DNA from 2 places in the Paenibacillus ottowii genome. Region 1 is predicted to be linked to the other one. Evidence: riboswitches for the same ligand, from Rfam matches in the RefSeq annotation. Region 1 holds a riboswitch; the other holds the start of a gene.
What was found. Region 1 has a riboswitch for thiamine pyrophosphate ahead of thiC (phosphomethylpyrimidine synthase ThiC). Riboswitches for the same ligand answer to the same signal wherever they lie in the genome.

Region 1 (7,445 bases):
GTTAAAAAGAATTGCGATTTTCGTAAAAGAAATGAAGAAGTCCTTAGATTTCTATCGGATTTTGGGCTTGGAAATACCGGAAAGCGCGAATGAAGAACCACATGTTGAAGTAGTATATAATGATGTTATCCTTGCTTTTGATTCGTGGGAAACAGCGGGGATTATTCTTGGTGACCAGCAGGAGCCTGCCGGTTATCGGATGGAGCTTGCTTTCCAGTTTGACAGCAAGGAAGCGCTGGATGAATCATATGGCCGACTGAAAGAACGGGGACATACAGGGCATCTTGAGCCGAACGATACGCCTTGGGGCGAGCGTTATGCAATCATAAAGGACCCTAATGGAAATTTGATCAGTCTGGTCGCTTGATTCGGATCAAATTATAAACTGTTACATTTAATTTTATACTTGGTGTCAGCATCGCTGAGACCACCCCTATTAGACGATCACACTGATCATTTTAACGAAAAAACACGCCATGTCCTTGGCGTGTTTTTTCGTTAAAATGATCGTGGACCCCCTTGTAAAACTTTAGCTGTTTTCTTGTCCTCCAGCTCCTGCACATTGCTTAAAAATGTCGATACCCGCCGTAAATACTCACGAGGGTGCTCTCTGAAGATGAGCTCATGTAACCCATTTTTGACAATCCATACACTGGAAAGCGGGTTGGTCTGATTGGCAGCGAGCTTTTCCGCAATCGGGTAAGGAGCCTTTTCATCCTGTGTACCATGCACAAACATGATTGGAAACGGATAGTCCTCCTTTTTAACCTCCTGATATGGAATCTGATGCAAGCTGGTGCCGTTCAAGATGGGAAACAGCAATTCAAGTATTTCCAAAGACGGATGTCTCGGCAGATTAATTTGATTGTGAATGTTGTGATATAGCGTATCTGGTTCCAGCAGAAAGGTGCTGTCCAAAATCATTGCGTCCACATCCTTGGTTTGCAAGCCCGCCTGAAGAGCGGTTCCTGCCCCCATAGAGAAGCCCCACACGATAATTTCCGAAGAGCCGCGTTGTTTCGCAAGCTGGATGGCCCCAAGAAGCTGTTGGGATTCCGCTTTACCGCCGGTTGCGACAGCCTTACTGTTTTGTGACGCGAATCCGTAATCGAACATGACCACATTAAAGTTCAAACGGTGGGCATAATGCGCCAGATCATACATGGGAATCCAACTTTCTTCACGGTTAGCCCCATAACCATGACTGAAAATAATGGTTTTCCGCGATTGATCCGCCGGGATATACCAGCCTTGTACCATGCGGCTGCCGTCCTTGGCTGGAAAGCTGACTTCCTCATAAGGCATACCTTTGGCCTGCATCGGATTAGAGTACAATGGTGCGACCGTGGGATTCGTAAGCACCCAAGCGATGTAAGCGTGCAAGGCAATAAAACAAAACAACAGAAAAAATACGACCGACAGCAGCAGAGCAATCACAACGTGCTTGAACCGCAGCAGACGGGGATTAAAGAGTGGGGTGGACGGCTCCTGAACAGCGGTCTGTAGCTGAGCGTTGCGCTGGGATGTCGAAATCATGTAAGAGCCTCCTTATATAAAATTGATCTTCGAATCAGGAATATAGGTATAAACTCACTTGAAAATAGTAGGGTATGTCCGTATAGATACCTATTATCGTATGCTGGGGATTATCCAAAGTCAACGCCTCCACCGGAAAAGTAAAAATGATGCAAAGAATTGTCGATGTTTGTTCTTGTTCTGTAATATGGTTGTCACAAAAACATCGGTTTACAGTAGCCGCGACTATTCTATATAATTTATGTAACCATGTTTCATAGTGTGAAACGAATATGGATACAAGAGGAGCGGTTCACGATGGAAGACCGTAAATTAACCGTGCGCGCTGTAGAGCGTGCACTTGATATACTGCTGTGTTTTACCGCAAATTCCGATCTTGGTCTAACGGAGATTGCCTCCCAAATTGGTCTACATAAGAGCACTGTTCATCGTCTTTTGACTACGTTGGAGGATCGGGGATTTGTCGTTCGAAATGCCGAAACGGAAAAATATAAGCTCGGCTTTCGTATATGGGAGCTGTCCACGCATCTGTCCCAAAGCGATGAGCCGGCGGTGTTGTTACAGCCAGCAATGGAAGCACTGCGTGATCGTTTAGGAGAGACGGTCAGCTTGTATTTGCGGGACGGCAGCATGCGTATTCGAATACAAGCCGTGCAGAGCAATCAGGCGATCCGCAGGGTTGCGCCTGTAGGAGCGCGTATGCCGCTGGCAGTGGGAGCCTCCAGCAAGGTGCTGGCGGCCTTTATGCCGCCGCAGGAGTTGGAGGTACTGCTAAGCGGGGAAGAATGGCCGCCTTCGGTAGACCCTGAGGCTTATAAAGCCCAATTGCAAGATATCCGTGAGAAGGGCTATGCGACCAGCTATGAAGAGCGTGAGCCAGGGGCAGCAGCTGTCGCCGCACCTATTGTGAACCGAAAGGGACAGGTCGCGGCGGCCTTATCTGTATCGGGCCCGGTCAGTCGACTTGCACCCGAGACGTTGCATGATTTTGCTCCAATATTGATTGAAGCGGCCAAGGAAATGGGGCTTATGCTTCCGTAACGGTAGTAGTGAATACCATAGACAGCATACAAGGGTTGCCAAAGATATAAATTTAAAGTAGTCTGATAGAGATGGCGGGCTGTCTGTTATAGCCGCCAATACATGTGAATAAAAAAGTATCACAGTTACTGGGGGAGCCTGTAATGCGGGCTGAGATGGAATCGGGCAAGATTCCGGACCCTTTGCACCTGATCTGGATCATACCAGCGTAGGGAAGTAATCGGCCATTGAAATGTATACGCAGCTGCTGTCTACGATGACGCATTAGGCTTTATTCCATGTGCGTACTGTCTGGATAGCAGGCTCGTTTAATTAGCCGGTTCCCTGGGGAACCGGCTTTTTTGCATAGATCAGCGCCACCCTGGGAATGGTTCCGGATCGGTGTGTCATTTCAACGAAATGGGAGGAATGGACCATGAAACCGATGGAAACAGAAGGAACGAAGGAAACAGGAGTGAAATCAGCAGAAGTAGAGAAGACAAGGGTGGAGCAATCCAGTAGCGTTAAGTCTTTCCCGGGGAGCCGCAAGGTGTATATTCAAGGTTCTCGGCCAGATATTGCTGTGCCGGAGCGCGAAATCGCGCTGCATCCCACCCATACGCCGCAGGGCACGGAGTATCATGAGCCACTGCGTGTGTACGATACCAGTGGTCCGATGACTGACGAAGCCTATCAGATGGATATCCGTCAGGGCTTACCCCCATTACGGCGAGCTTGGACGCTGGAACGGGGGGATGTGGAGGCGTACGAGGGCCGCGCCGTCAAGCCGGAGGATAATGGGCTGAAACCCGGTTCCAAACGGGAGACAGTGGAATTTCCCGGCATGACCAACCGTCCGCTGCGGGCTTCACAAGGGCGCACCGTGACGCAAATGCACTATGCGCGGCAAGGGATCATTACGCCCGAAATGGAATTTGCGGCGATCCGCGAAGGGGTAGAGCCCGAGTTTGTACGGCAGGAGTTGGCGGCTGGCCGCGCCATTTTGCCATCCAATATCAATCACCCGGAAAGTGAGCCCATGGTCATAGGACGCCATTTTCACGTAAAGATCAATGCGAACATCGGGAATTCTGCGGTTACGTCCTCCATCGAAGAGGAAGTGGAGAAGATGACCTGGGCTGTGCGTTGGGGCTCAGACACCGTCATGGACCTGTCCACAGGCCGTAATATCCATACGACACGCGAATGGATCATCAGGAATTCTCCCGTACCGATTGGAACGGTGCCGCTATATCAGGCGCTTGAAAAGGTAAACGGCGAAGCTGAGAAGCTGACGTGGGAACTGTATCGAGACACGCTGATTGAGCAGGCGGAGCAGGGAGTGGACTATTTTACAATCCATGCGGGTGTATTGCTGCGATATATACCGATGACGGCAAATAGAATGACCGGAATTGTATCCCGGGGTGGATCAATTATGGCAGCCTGGTGTCTGGCACACCACCAGGAGAACTTTTTGTATACGCATTTTGAAGAAATCTGTGAAATTATGAAAACCTATGATGTGGCCTTTTCTCTCGGGGATGGTCTGCGTCCGGGGAGTATCTATGATGCGAATGATGAAGCGCAGTTTGCAGAGCTGGAAACGTTGGGCGAGCTAACGCAGATCGCATGGAAGCATGACGTCCAGGTCATGATTGAAGGGCCGGGACATGTCCCTATGCACAAAATCAAGGAAAATGTGGATTTGCAAATGGAGATTTGCAAGGAAGCCCCTTTTTATACTTTAGGGCCGCTGACGACGGATATTGCACCAGGTTATGATCATATTACCTCAGCTATCGGGGCGGCCATGATCGGTTGGTTCGGGACATCCATGCTGTGTTATGTCACGCCGAAGGAGCATTTAGGTTTGCCGAACAAGGATGACGTCCGCGAGGGGGTCATTACTTACAAAATTGCGGCACATGCTGCTGATCTGGCGAAGGGTCATCCACGGGCGCAGCAGCGGGACGATGCTTTGTCCAAGGCGCGCTTTGAATTTCGCTGGCGCGATCAGTTCAATCTTTCGCTTGACCCTGAGCGGGCCTTGTCCTACCATGATGAAACGCTACCGGCAGAGGGGGCCAAGGAAGCCCATTTTTGCTCGATGTGTGGTCCCAAGTTTTGCAGTATGCGTATCACGCAGGACATTCGCGCCTATGCAGCTGACAAGGGGCTGAATGCCGAGGAGGCCGTCGTCGCCGGGATGCGTGAGAAGGCAGAACAGTACCGGAATACGGGACAATAAATCGGTAGTGGGCAGCTCAAACAACCAGGTAGACCAATGGATAGCGCTGGCTAGTTTGCCGGACGCTTAGATCCATGAACGGATGAGTTTAGGTCTAGGGATATATGGGTAACAAAAAGCCGTAGTTCTCTACAGTTGATGTAGAAACTACGGCTTTTTCAGCTTATGTAAAGCGAAATCATATAAACGGTTGAAACGGCACTTTATTTTTTACCCATTTTTTCATTCAAAATGTCCTGAAAGCTGAGCTTCTTCTCCGAGCTGTCTTCTTTCTTCTGCATACTCACCGCGTTGGCACGTTGGTATTGGTGGTGAAAAGGCATCAGGGTGTGGACAGTTAAGTTCATTGTGTTCATGTGGGTCATTCCTCCAATTCCGTATTGTCAAATTCAGATTGAGTTGCTTAGGACGTCTGTATAGGACTATTTATATGTACTTGATGTCGTAATGCCGTGTAGGTTGCTTGGTAATGTTTCAATCATTATACCCGCATTTATCCAAAGTAAAACGCTTTTGCCATAAAACAGGAAGATGGTCGTAGGTGTCCAAAATGTGTATTAGGAGGATGGTCATTTTAGGGGAAAATGTGCCTAGGATAAAAACAAGGGCTTGAGGCCCGCTTTCTTAGTTTAGCAGTCGGGATTGTGTTTTTTTGTCGAATAAGCTTGTTTAAGCGGGATTTTGGCAAATTCTAAAGTTGGATTAAGGCAGTCTGGTGGCGAATTAAAGTGTCAAAGTTGTATTGACTTTATGTTGGGGAGTGGATACCATGAACTGGTTGTCAGCGTATTTTGGCAAGAAGAGTCAGCCAATCCATCTGGCAATTCATCCGCTGAAATGTTAGAGAGAGGATTAGAACATATATGAAAAAAAGTATTGCAGATATCGTATTTATTATTGTAGGTGCTTTTTTATTTGCGCTGGCTGTTAATCTGTATGTGCTCCCGAATGAGTTTGGCGAGGGGGGCGTTACCGGGGTCACGATCATCTTGTACTACCTGTTTCAGTGGTCTCCCTCGATCGTCAATCTGGTGATTAATGGCTTGCTGTTAATTGTCGGATATAAATTTTTGGACAAGCGAACGACCCTGTACACTATAATTGCGGTTGCTTTTAACTCATTGTTTTTACATTTAACGGTCAACTGGCGGATTGATTCGCATGAGCCGACGATTAATGCTATATTTGCCGGAGTTATGATAGGGGTTGGAATTGGTTTAATCGTACGGGTAGGTGGCACAACGGCGGGAACAGTCATTTTAGCCCGGATTGCCAACAAGTATCTGGACTGGAATATCAGCTATGCTTTGCTGTTTTTTGATTTGATCGTCGCTTTCTCTTCCTATTTTATTATTGGCCCGGAGAAATTGATGCTGACCATCGTTATTTTGTATGTCGGTACGAAGGTGATGGACTTCATGATTGAAGGGCTGAATCCGAAAAAAGCGGTTATGATCATTTCGGAGCACCAAGATCAAATTGCCGAGATGGTCATTACGAAAATGGATCGTGGGGTTACCGTCCTGTCAGGCCACGGATATTACACTAAAAACCCAAAAGAAGTTTTATATATTGTCATTAGCAAACAAGAGGTATCAGCGCTTAAAAAGATCGTAAAAGCTATCGATACAACAGCGTTTATCACCATTCATGACGTGCGGGACGTGTTCGGAGAGGGCTTTTTGGATATTTCGAAGTAATTGGCATACGAAGGTAAGATATAAGAGAGTACAGTTGGAAGCCGGTCCTGAGAGGGTCGGCTTTTTTTTGCTGTTGTGATGTTTATTTCATTTTTGGGTTTGGAAAATATGCATAATAAAGTGGAGTCACTCAATTTCTGTTATATGGAGGGTGTAAGCGGGATGGAGGAGAGTAAAAACAACTATGATGTAAAAGAAGAATTCAAGAAGCCGTGGATGCATGTGTCTATTTTCTTTATTGTGCTGCATGTTATAAATTTTTCTTTGTTTTCCTCCTCGTTTCATTCCGCTAGCGATCGTATAGCATTGTTGTATTTTCCATTAGTTACTATGGTTTTAACACTGGTTATCGTAGTACTGAATCCAAGGTATTCAAAGCATAGAGACACCTTTACTGAACGTATGCTCGCTTCTTATCGTAAGATTTGTGCAAGTGTGTTTATTGTACTTGATTTGATTTTCCTTGCACTCATGTTCAAATATTCGGGTGGAATTCTATTCAGCACATTAAAATTAGCCTTATTTTTGTCGGCTACTTTACATTTAGCAATAGGAATATCTTTTGCTACCATAACACCCAATCGTCTAATCGGACTAAAGTTCCCTTGGCTGCTTTCCAATGAAAGGGCATGGAAGAAGACACATCGCATCTCTGCTCATATTTGGATAGCTTTTGGCTTAATAGGGATCGCTATAGGATTAGGACAAGAAGTTAATGCGTATATGGTACTCGCCTCTTTTTTGCCCACGCTGATTAGTTTTATTATTTCTCTCTTACTAAGCCAGGGAAGTAAAAATATAGACTGCTGATCTGTGTATCATATAAATCGTTTAGCTCTAAAAGGAGGATTTTCATGCGAAGTAGATTAAATATTTCTAATATATTGTCTTTTCTTTTTTCTATTGTGCCCTTCAGCATTTACTTGTTTATCTATCCG
Region 2 (7,445 bases), 230 kb from region 1:
ATCATGCATAAAAAAACTTGATTGCTCTAAAAATGTGGAATAACCCGGTGATCTTAGATCACCGGGTTATTTATATCAATGTTATTATATAGAATATGCTATTTCTGATTACACTACTCTGCTAAGTATAAAGTTCGAAGGCGGAGCAGGCTCGGGCTTACCAAACAAATAGCCCTGGGCCAGTGACACACCTGCATCACGGCAAAATTCAAAATCCTCCAATTGCTCTACGCCTTCAGCCAACACTTGACCTCCAAAACGAAAAGCAGATTCCACGATCCCTGTAATTTGCCGTTTCTGATCACTGTTACGATGACAACCATCAATTATACTGCGATCAATTTTAACATAATCCGGCTGGAGGCAATTCATTAGCTCTGTCGTAGAATAGCCTGCCCCTACATCGTCCAATGCTACCGAAACTCCCCGTGTACGATATTGTTCAAAGATTTGATGCAAAAAATTGAGGTCATCTATTTCTTCCGTCTCTACAACCTCAAACACAAAATCCTCTGTATTCATGGATAACCGTTCAATCGTCTCAAAAGTATGATGCAAGCAATAAGCCGGATTATAAATGGTTGAAGGGAGAAAGTTAATAAATCGTTTAATTCCCGCCGGAAGGCATGTCGCACTTTTTTCAATAGCGGAAATACGAGCCGAGCGATCCAAATGAGCATGCAAGCCAGCTTCACGGGCCACTTCAAACAGTCGGAAAGGCTGAAAAGATTTATCTGGCTGTGACGGACGCAGCAAAAACTCAAATCCGATAATATTCAGCTTGTAGTTAACGATGGGCTGCATATGGCTGGTAAAGCTTTGATTGTTAATAATACTCACCAGATCCGGATGTTGCATTCGGGCTTGCAACTGGCTAAATAAAAGCCAGTCCTCAAATCCCTCAACATGATGCAAGCCAGTCACCACCACTTGCATGCGGTCCAAGCATTCCTGTGGCAGACGAGCCAGTCCGTTCACCAGCCGCTCCAACTCTGAACGACTGTCATAGCGAAACACAATGGTATCCTCACACCATTGTTCTTGTTTCACTTGTTCCGAAAGCAAACCCAAGCCGTCTAATGCTGGAGTAAGCAACACCCTAGAATGCCTAATTTTCAGCAATCCTTGATCCTTAATAGGTAAAATGATGCTGCAATTGCTGCAAGTCATAATGGTCCTCCTCGGAACAATTTTCCGGTTTTTTTATCATTATATCACAAACAATTAGAACAAAAGTACTATATAATTACGTGTTATTACAAAAAATCTGCCTTTTTTCAATGATAAACTAGGACTTAAGTACATATTCAACAAAAACAAAACTTTTTTTATCACTCAAGATAAATTCGGGATGTGTTGTCTTTGACATCAAAAAAAGCAGCAAATCTCTTGGTTAAAGAGATTGCTGCTTCATTTTTTGGTGCTCAGCGGAAGTTAAAATCCATAAGTTATTTGGATGTCTTTGGCTTCGTTGTTGTAACTGGTTTTGCAGCCGCAGGTTTGGCCGTTTTAACAGCTGGCTTCGCAGTCGCCTTCGCGGGAGCTACAGCTTCCTTTACAGGAGTTGTTGCTGTACTAGGCTTCGCTCCAGCTTTTAAGCTATACTTGGCAAACCCGTCTGCCGCACTGCTCAAGTACGAAATTTGTTGATTTCCGGCCAGTACGTCTTTGGCGTCAGGAGAGGACTCGAAGGTTACCTTAGCCTGACCAAAAGGAGCAATAGACCAGTTGCCGTCCGCTGACGGGTTGATCGTTCCGTTCGTCCGGATATAATCAATAACGACTTGACGACTTTCATCCGGTGCTGCCATCACAATTCGCTTGCCATCTGGATTGGCCAGCTTGGAAGAGGAAGCACGATAGTTATTGGTCGCGACGATAAATTTCTGGGCAGGATCAATAGCCTTCCCATTATATTGCAAATCTTTGATACGATGGGCTGAAGAATCAATAAGAGTTCCCTTCGCATCGTAACGTGCAGGCTGAGTTACATCAATCTGATAATTCACACCGTCAATCACATCAAAATTGTAGGTCGGGAAATCTTTGTTGATCAGCGATTGTTCCTCAGTTTTGCTAGGATCAATACGGTTGAACTGACCCGCAGACCATTCCAGCCACTCCTGAATTTCAGCACCCGTAACTTCTACGGCATTGACCGTGTTCGGGTATACGTATAGATCGGATACGTTTTTGATCGCTATTGTACCTTCAGGAATGTTGGTATAATACTCGGCACCGTTGCGACCACCGGCCTTGAATGGAGCGCCTGCCGACAATACAGGAAGATTTTCATATTCTGTTCCTTTAAGATGGTTCTGAACGTACCATTTCTGTGCATTGGTCACAATTTGAATGGACGGATCATCCTGCACTAATGCAAAATAGCTGGTAATTGGCGCAGTCGTTGTACCGACAGGTTGACGAACATAATTCAGCGTTCCTTGGTGCTCTTCTTTAATCGCTTCAACCAGTTTAAATTCAGGAATAAACTGCGCAGCCTGATTAGTGGTACTCACAACCGGACGCACTTGAGACTGAGAGTCGATTACGTGCCACTCGCGATTTTTCTTTTCCAGGCTCAGATCAATAATACCTAGATCCTTGCCCCACGATGAAGCTTCTACTGCTGGTACGCCGTTAATGGTTCCTTTATCCAGATCTACCCCGTTCATATTTTTAAAATCTGGACCTGGGAAAGATTTGTGAGCATGCCCAAACAGAATCGCGTTAATTCCGTCTATCTTGCTCAAATATTTAACGGCATTTTCCATCATTGGCGTTTGCGGCACATCCTCATAGCCTGTATGTGCAAGCACGACAATAATGTCAGCCCCTTCTGTTTTCATTTGAGGAATAAACTTTTTGGCTGTTTCCACAATATCCTTCGTAACAACCTTATCCTTCAAATTAGCTTCATCCCACTGCATAATTTGAGGTGTTACCAGACCGATTACACCCACTTTGAGTGTATGCTGTTCACCTTTCTCATCCGTTACTGTTTTATCAAGAATCTGATAAGGGGTAAAATAGTTTTTAGTAGCTTGGCCCTCTTTATCAACATAGACGTTCGCATTTACGTAAGGAAAGTCAGCTCCCTTGAGCGATTTGTCCAGGAAGTCGAGACCGTAGTTGAATTCGTGGTTTCCGACAGTGGCAGCATCATAGCCCATCAGGTTCATCATCTTATAAACCGGATGGACACCGCCTTCTTTCTCAAAGGTTTTGTTACGAGCCATATAATCGTCTAATGGGTTGCCCTGAAGCAAATCGCCGTTATCGAACAGCATACTGTTTCTTGTTTCACTACGTGCCTTCTGGATCAAACTAGCTGTACTAACCAAGCCATATTCGTTGGTTTCTTTGTCTGAATAGTAGTCATAATTCATCAGTGCCCCATGAATATCCGTGGTTTCCATGATCCGCAGATTCACCGTACCGCTATCGCGAGAATCGCTAGCTGCCCAGGATGGAGCGGCCGAAAACACCAACAGGCTACAAGCTACAACTGCTGCTGTAAACCCTTTAAACCATTTTTTACGAAATAACAAAATATACCCCTCCTTATTAAGGTGTATGCCTCATATACATACTTTTGCACATATATGTAAGCTTTGAACCCACCATTCCTATTTTAATCCAATGTAGGACAAAAGAGTAGTCATTTGCTTAAATATTTATGAAAAAATAATTAGTTTTCGAATAAAATAAAAGCCAGTAAATCTCCTGAAAAGATTGGAAATTTGCTGGCTTGTTCTTTATATCATTTCTATTTTGTCCACACCTGGCGCTCCATTTGTTGACCCAAGTATTCAATACGAGTCGGATTCACGTCTAAAATGACATAATCAGGATCATCAGGTCCAGAAAACCACTCTTTCAGAGAATCATTCCATACTTGTTTACGTAACCCCTCATCAGCTGTAACCTGGACGGTAGCCTCCACTTCCAAAACTTCCTTTGTACCCCTCACTTCATACCCTAGCAGCAGATAAGCATTCGGATTGTCCTTTAGCTCATCCACTTTATGTGTTTTACGATCCGTTGCTAGATGAATGTTCATTCCATCGTTAAAAAGGGCCATATAGCGTACTTTCGGTTTTCCGCCCTCTACCGTACCTAACGAGCAAAATTTGTTGTTATCCAAAGCCTTCACAATGGCTTGTTCCAGCTGACTGCGATCCAATGTCTCCGTTTTACCCACAGCACAACAACTCCTTTTTACGAATTAGAATTCTATACGGCTATGCCATCTGGCACCAGCTCTTCTGAACATACTGTGCGGCTGTTCTGAAAATAACATGGCCGGATCAGAATAATGATTCATGTTCATTTTCTGATCAAGCTCACAGTAAAAGTGTACCCTGTCGTTCGGCAAATGAACCGTAAGCCCTCCCTCAAGGCTGGACAGACCCGCGATCAAGGCATATAATCGTCGTAGTAAACCCGAATAAACAAACCCATTAAACCATACAATGCCAGGGGTGCTGGAATCGGCCGGCTGAGAGTGTGTCCCAAGACACTGACCCTTACAACCTGATCTGGGTAATGCCAGCGTAGGAATGCTTGAGCAAGATGTGCCTTTTTAAATACAGGACATCCCTTACTTTGGTATATACAAGCGCAAGCGTCCCGGAACTCGGGACGCTTTTTTTGTTGAAGATGAGGTTGTTGGAAAGATTGCATTCCGGCAGATGTTATTTTTGTGAAAATGGGGAACTTAAGCTGTCTGATTGGACGGATAACGGGTAATTAAAAGGAGAGAACACAACGAATGAAGCGCATGAACATGTTAAGCCTGGGTCTGATCACTCTGTGGCTCATGGCTCTGACTCTGACCGCTTGCGGCGGCAATTCCCCTGCATCTCAACAGGCGGCTCCTGCTGCCGGCACTTCAACGTCTACCCCGGCAAAGGGGCTTAAAGATGTTAAAATCGTGCTCGATTGGACACCCAATACGAATCACACGGGGCTCTATGTCGCCAAGGACAAGGGATTTTACGAAAAAGCGGGCTTGAATGTCCAAATTGTTCAACCAGGTTCAGGCGGAGCTGATCAGATGGTTGCTTCGAATGCCGCACCTTTTGGGATCAGTTATCAGGAAGGCGTTACTCAGGCTCGCATCCAAGGCGTGCCGCTCGTGTCCATCGCTGCGGTGATTCAACATAATACCTCTGGCTTCGCAGCCCCGATAGACCGCGGAATTAAAAGCCCGAAAGATTTCGAGGGTAAAAGCTACGGCGGCTGGGGTTCACCTGTAGAAGAAGCGGTCATGAAATCCATCATGGATTCAGACCAAGGTGATGTGAGCAAAGTGAAGATCGTCAACATGGGCAATGCAGACTATTTTACAGCTGTGAAGCGGGATATTGACTTTGCTTGGATTTTCTACGCATGGACCGGAATTGAGGCCAAGCTTCGAGGTGAGCCATTGGATATGCTGTATGTAAAAGATTATTCCAAAAGCCTCGATTACTATACACCTGTAATTGTGAGCAATGAGCAGACGATAAAAAATGATCCTGACCTGGTCAAAGCGTTCATGAACGCTACTGCACAAGGCTATGAATACACTATCGCTCATCCGGAAGAAGCGGCAGATATCTTAAGTAAAGCTGTGCCGGAGCTGGACAAAAAACTGGTACTCGCTAGTCAAAAATGGCTAAGCCCGCGTTATCAGGACGATGCCACGCAATGGGGCGTACAAAAAGCAGAGGTATGGAAAAACTACTCGGACTGGATGTATGAACGCAAGCTGCTCAGCAAACCTTTGGAAGTCGATAAAGCTTTCACAAACAACTTCTTGCCCAAGCGTTGATCATTTGTAGAAACGCTAAATTACCAACTAAAAAGACTGAACTAAAGAAGTGAACAAAGCGCCACTACGCGGACGGATGGTGCTTACCATCGCCACCGCCCCCGGATTTCCCAAATAAAGCCTCAACAGGATAGAAATCCGGGGACAAAAGCGACCGCTTCGCTTGTACAGCACCATTCCGCCCACTTCGTTTTCGTTCCACTTGGTTTATTCTTTAGTCTCATAGTATCTAAGCGCAAAAGCAGGTGCGCTTATGTGTAAAAATGCCATCCAATCTATCAAAAAACTAAAGTGCTTTTAAGGCGGTTGGCAGCGGAGCGGTTCATTTGAATCTGGAGAAACGAAGTGGTCGCCTTTGCTGTTGGATTCTTACCTTTAAAGTTAATTCAAAGAATCCCACGGCAACAGCGATCGTAAGATCAAATGAAACGCGAAGTGGTCTCAACCACCTTAACCAATCTTATTTTCCTATAACTTAAACAATAAAGGACAGGTGAATTTCGCATGGCTAACACATTGCTCAGTATTCAAGTCATCCCTAAAACTCCTAATAACGAAGATTCCTACCCATATGTAGACAAGGCGATTGAGGTGATTCAGCGTTCTGGCGTCAAGCATCAGGTGAACCCACTGGATACGACAATGGAGGGCGAATTGGACGAATTGCTGAAAGTCGTCAAAGACATGCATGAGGCCTTGACAGAAGCCGGAAGTCCCAGCGTTATTTCACAGATCAAAATAGCACATAACCCACAGGGCATCAGCATGAGCAAGCTGACCGAGAAGTATCGCCCATGAATCCGAAAGGCAAGCACGTATCCTGGTGGAAAAGCGTATGGCCGCCCGTTGTGGCGGTCCTCTTCTTTTTAGCGGCTTGGCAGGGGGCGGTTTCCTATTTACATATTGAATCCTGGCTGCTGCCAGCTCCTTCCCTAATCGTTCAAGAGGGTATAGCGCAATCAGCGTTGCTTGGTGCCCATACTTGGGCTACGATTCGCCTGACGCTTGCGGGATTCGCTATAGGGACTGCAACGGGACTGCTGATCGCCATCGTTCTTCATATCATTCCTTTTCTCAAATCTGCTCTGTATCCGCTCTTGATCCTTAGTCAAAACATTCCGATCATCGCTCTCGGTCCGTTGCTCATGGTATGGTTCGGTTTTGGCGTGCTGCCCAAGCTTATGGTCATTACTTTAGTATGCTTTTTTCCCGTGGCCGTAGCGGCTATGGACGGGTTGACACGGACAGACCGTGTGATGATGAACTATATGCGAATGTCGGGTGCAAGCCGCAGGGCTATTTTTATGAAGCTAGAGCTACCTCACTCCTTGCCGCAAGTATTCTCCGGCATCAAGATCGCTGCTACCTATAGTGTGATGGGTGCGATCATTGCCGAATGGATTGGGGCCAGTGAAGGAATTGGGTATTATATGTTGCTGCAAAAATCTGCCTATCGCACGGATCTCATTTTTGCCGCTATCGGTATTATTGTTACACTCAGCTTACTGATGTTTGTGATTATTCTACTACTGGAAAAATGGTTGGTTCGCTGGAAACCAAATCAAGAATAGCATCCATATTGAATTAAAAGCCTCAACGAAAGGACGTGGCACATATGAGTCTGCAT

Region 2: it holds a riboswitch for thiamine pyrophosphate, as region 1 does, so the genes downstream of both, ACQQ6X_RS02165 (ABC transporter substrate-binding protein) here and thiC (phosphomethylpyrimidine synthase ThiC) in region 1, are expected to answer to the same signal.

The regions. Positions count from the first base shown of each region.
Region 1 is NZ_CP191577.1:245,817-253,261, forward strand. Features, by position in the region: gene ACQQ6X_RS01130 (VOC family protein) at 1-367, shown strand, start outside; gene ACQQ6X_RS01135 (alpha/beta hydrolase) at 499-1,536, opposite strand; gene ACQQ6X_RS01140 (IclR family transcriptional regulator) at 1,834-2,577, shown strand; TPP riboswitch at 2,698-2,809, shown strand; gene thiC (phosphomethylpyrimidine synthase ThiC) at 2,993-4,807, shown strand; gene ACQQ6X_RS01150 (hypothetical protein) at 5,011-5,163, opposite strand; gene ACQQ6X_RS01155 (YitT family protein) at 5,671-6,507, shown strand; gene ACQQ6X_RS01160 (SdpI family protein) at 6,670-7,317, shown strand; gene ACQQ6X_RS01165 (DUF1648 domain-containing protein) at 7,362-7,445, shown strand, end outside.
Region 2 is NZ_CP191577.1:480,797-488,241, reverse strand. Features, by position in the region: gene ACQQ6X_RS02180 (EAL domain-containing protein) at 109-1,170, opposite strand; gene ACQQ6X_RS02175 (bifunctional 2',3'-cyclic-nucleotide 2'-phosphodiesterase/3'-nucleotidase) at 1,449-3,551, opposite strand; gene ACQQ6X_RS02170 (pyridoxamine 5'-phosphate oxidase family protein) at 3,770-4,204, opposite strand; TPP riboswitch at 4,471-4,580, shown strand; gene ACQQ6X_RS02165 (ABC transporter substrate-binding protein) at 4,775-5,818, shown strand; gene ACQQ6X_RS02160 (hypothetical protein) at 5,883-6,020, opposite strand; gene ACQQ6X_RS02155 (MTH1187 family thiamine-binding protein) at 6,323-6,616, shown strand; gene ACQQ6X_RS02150 (ABC transporter permease) at 6,613-7,389, shown strand; gene ACQQ6X_RS02145 (ABC transporter ATP-binding protein) at 7,434-7,445, shown strand, end outside.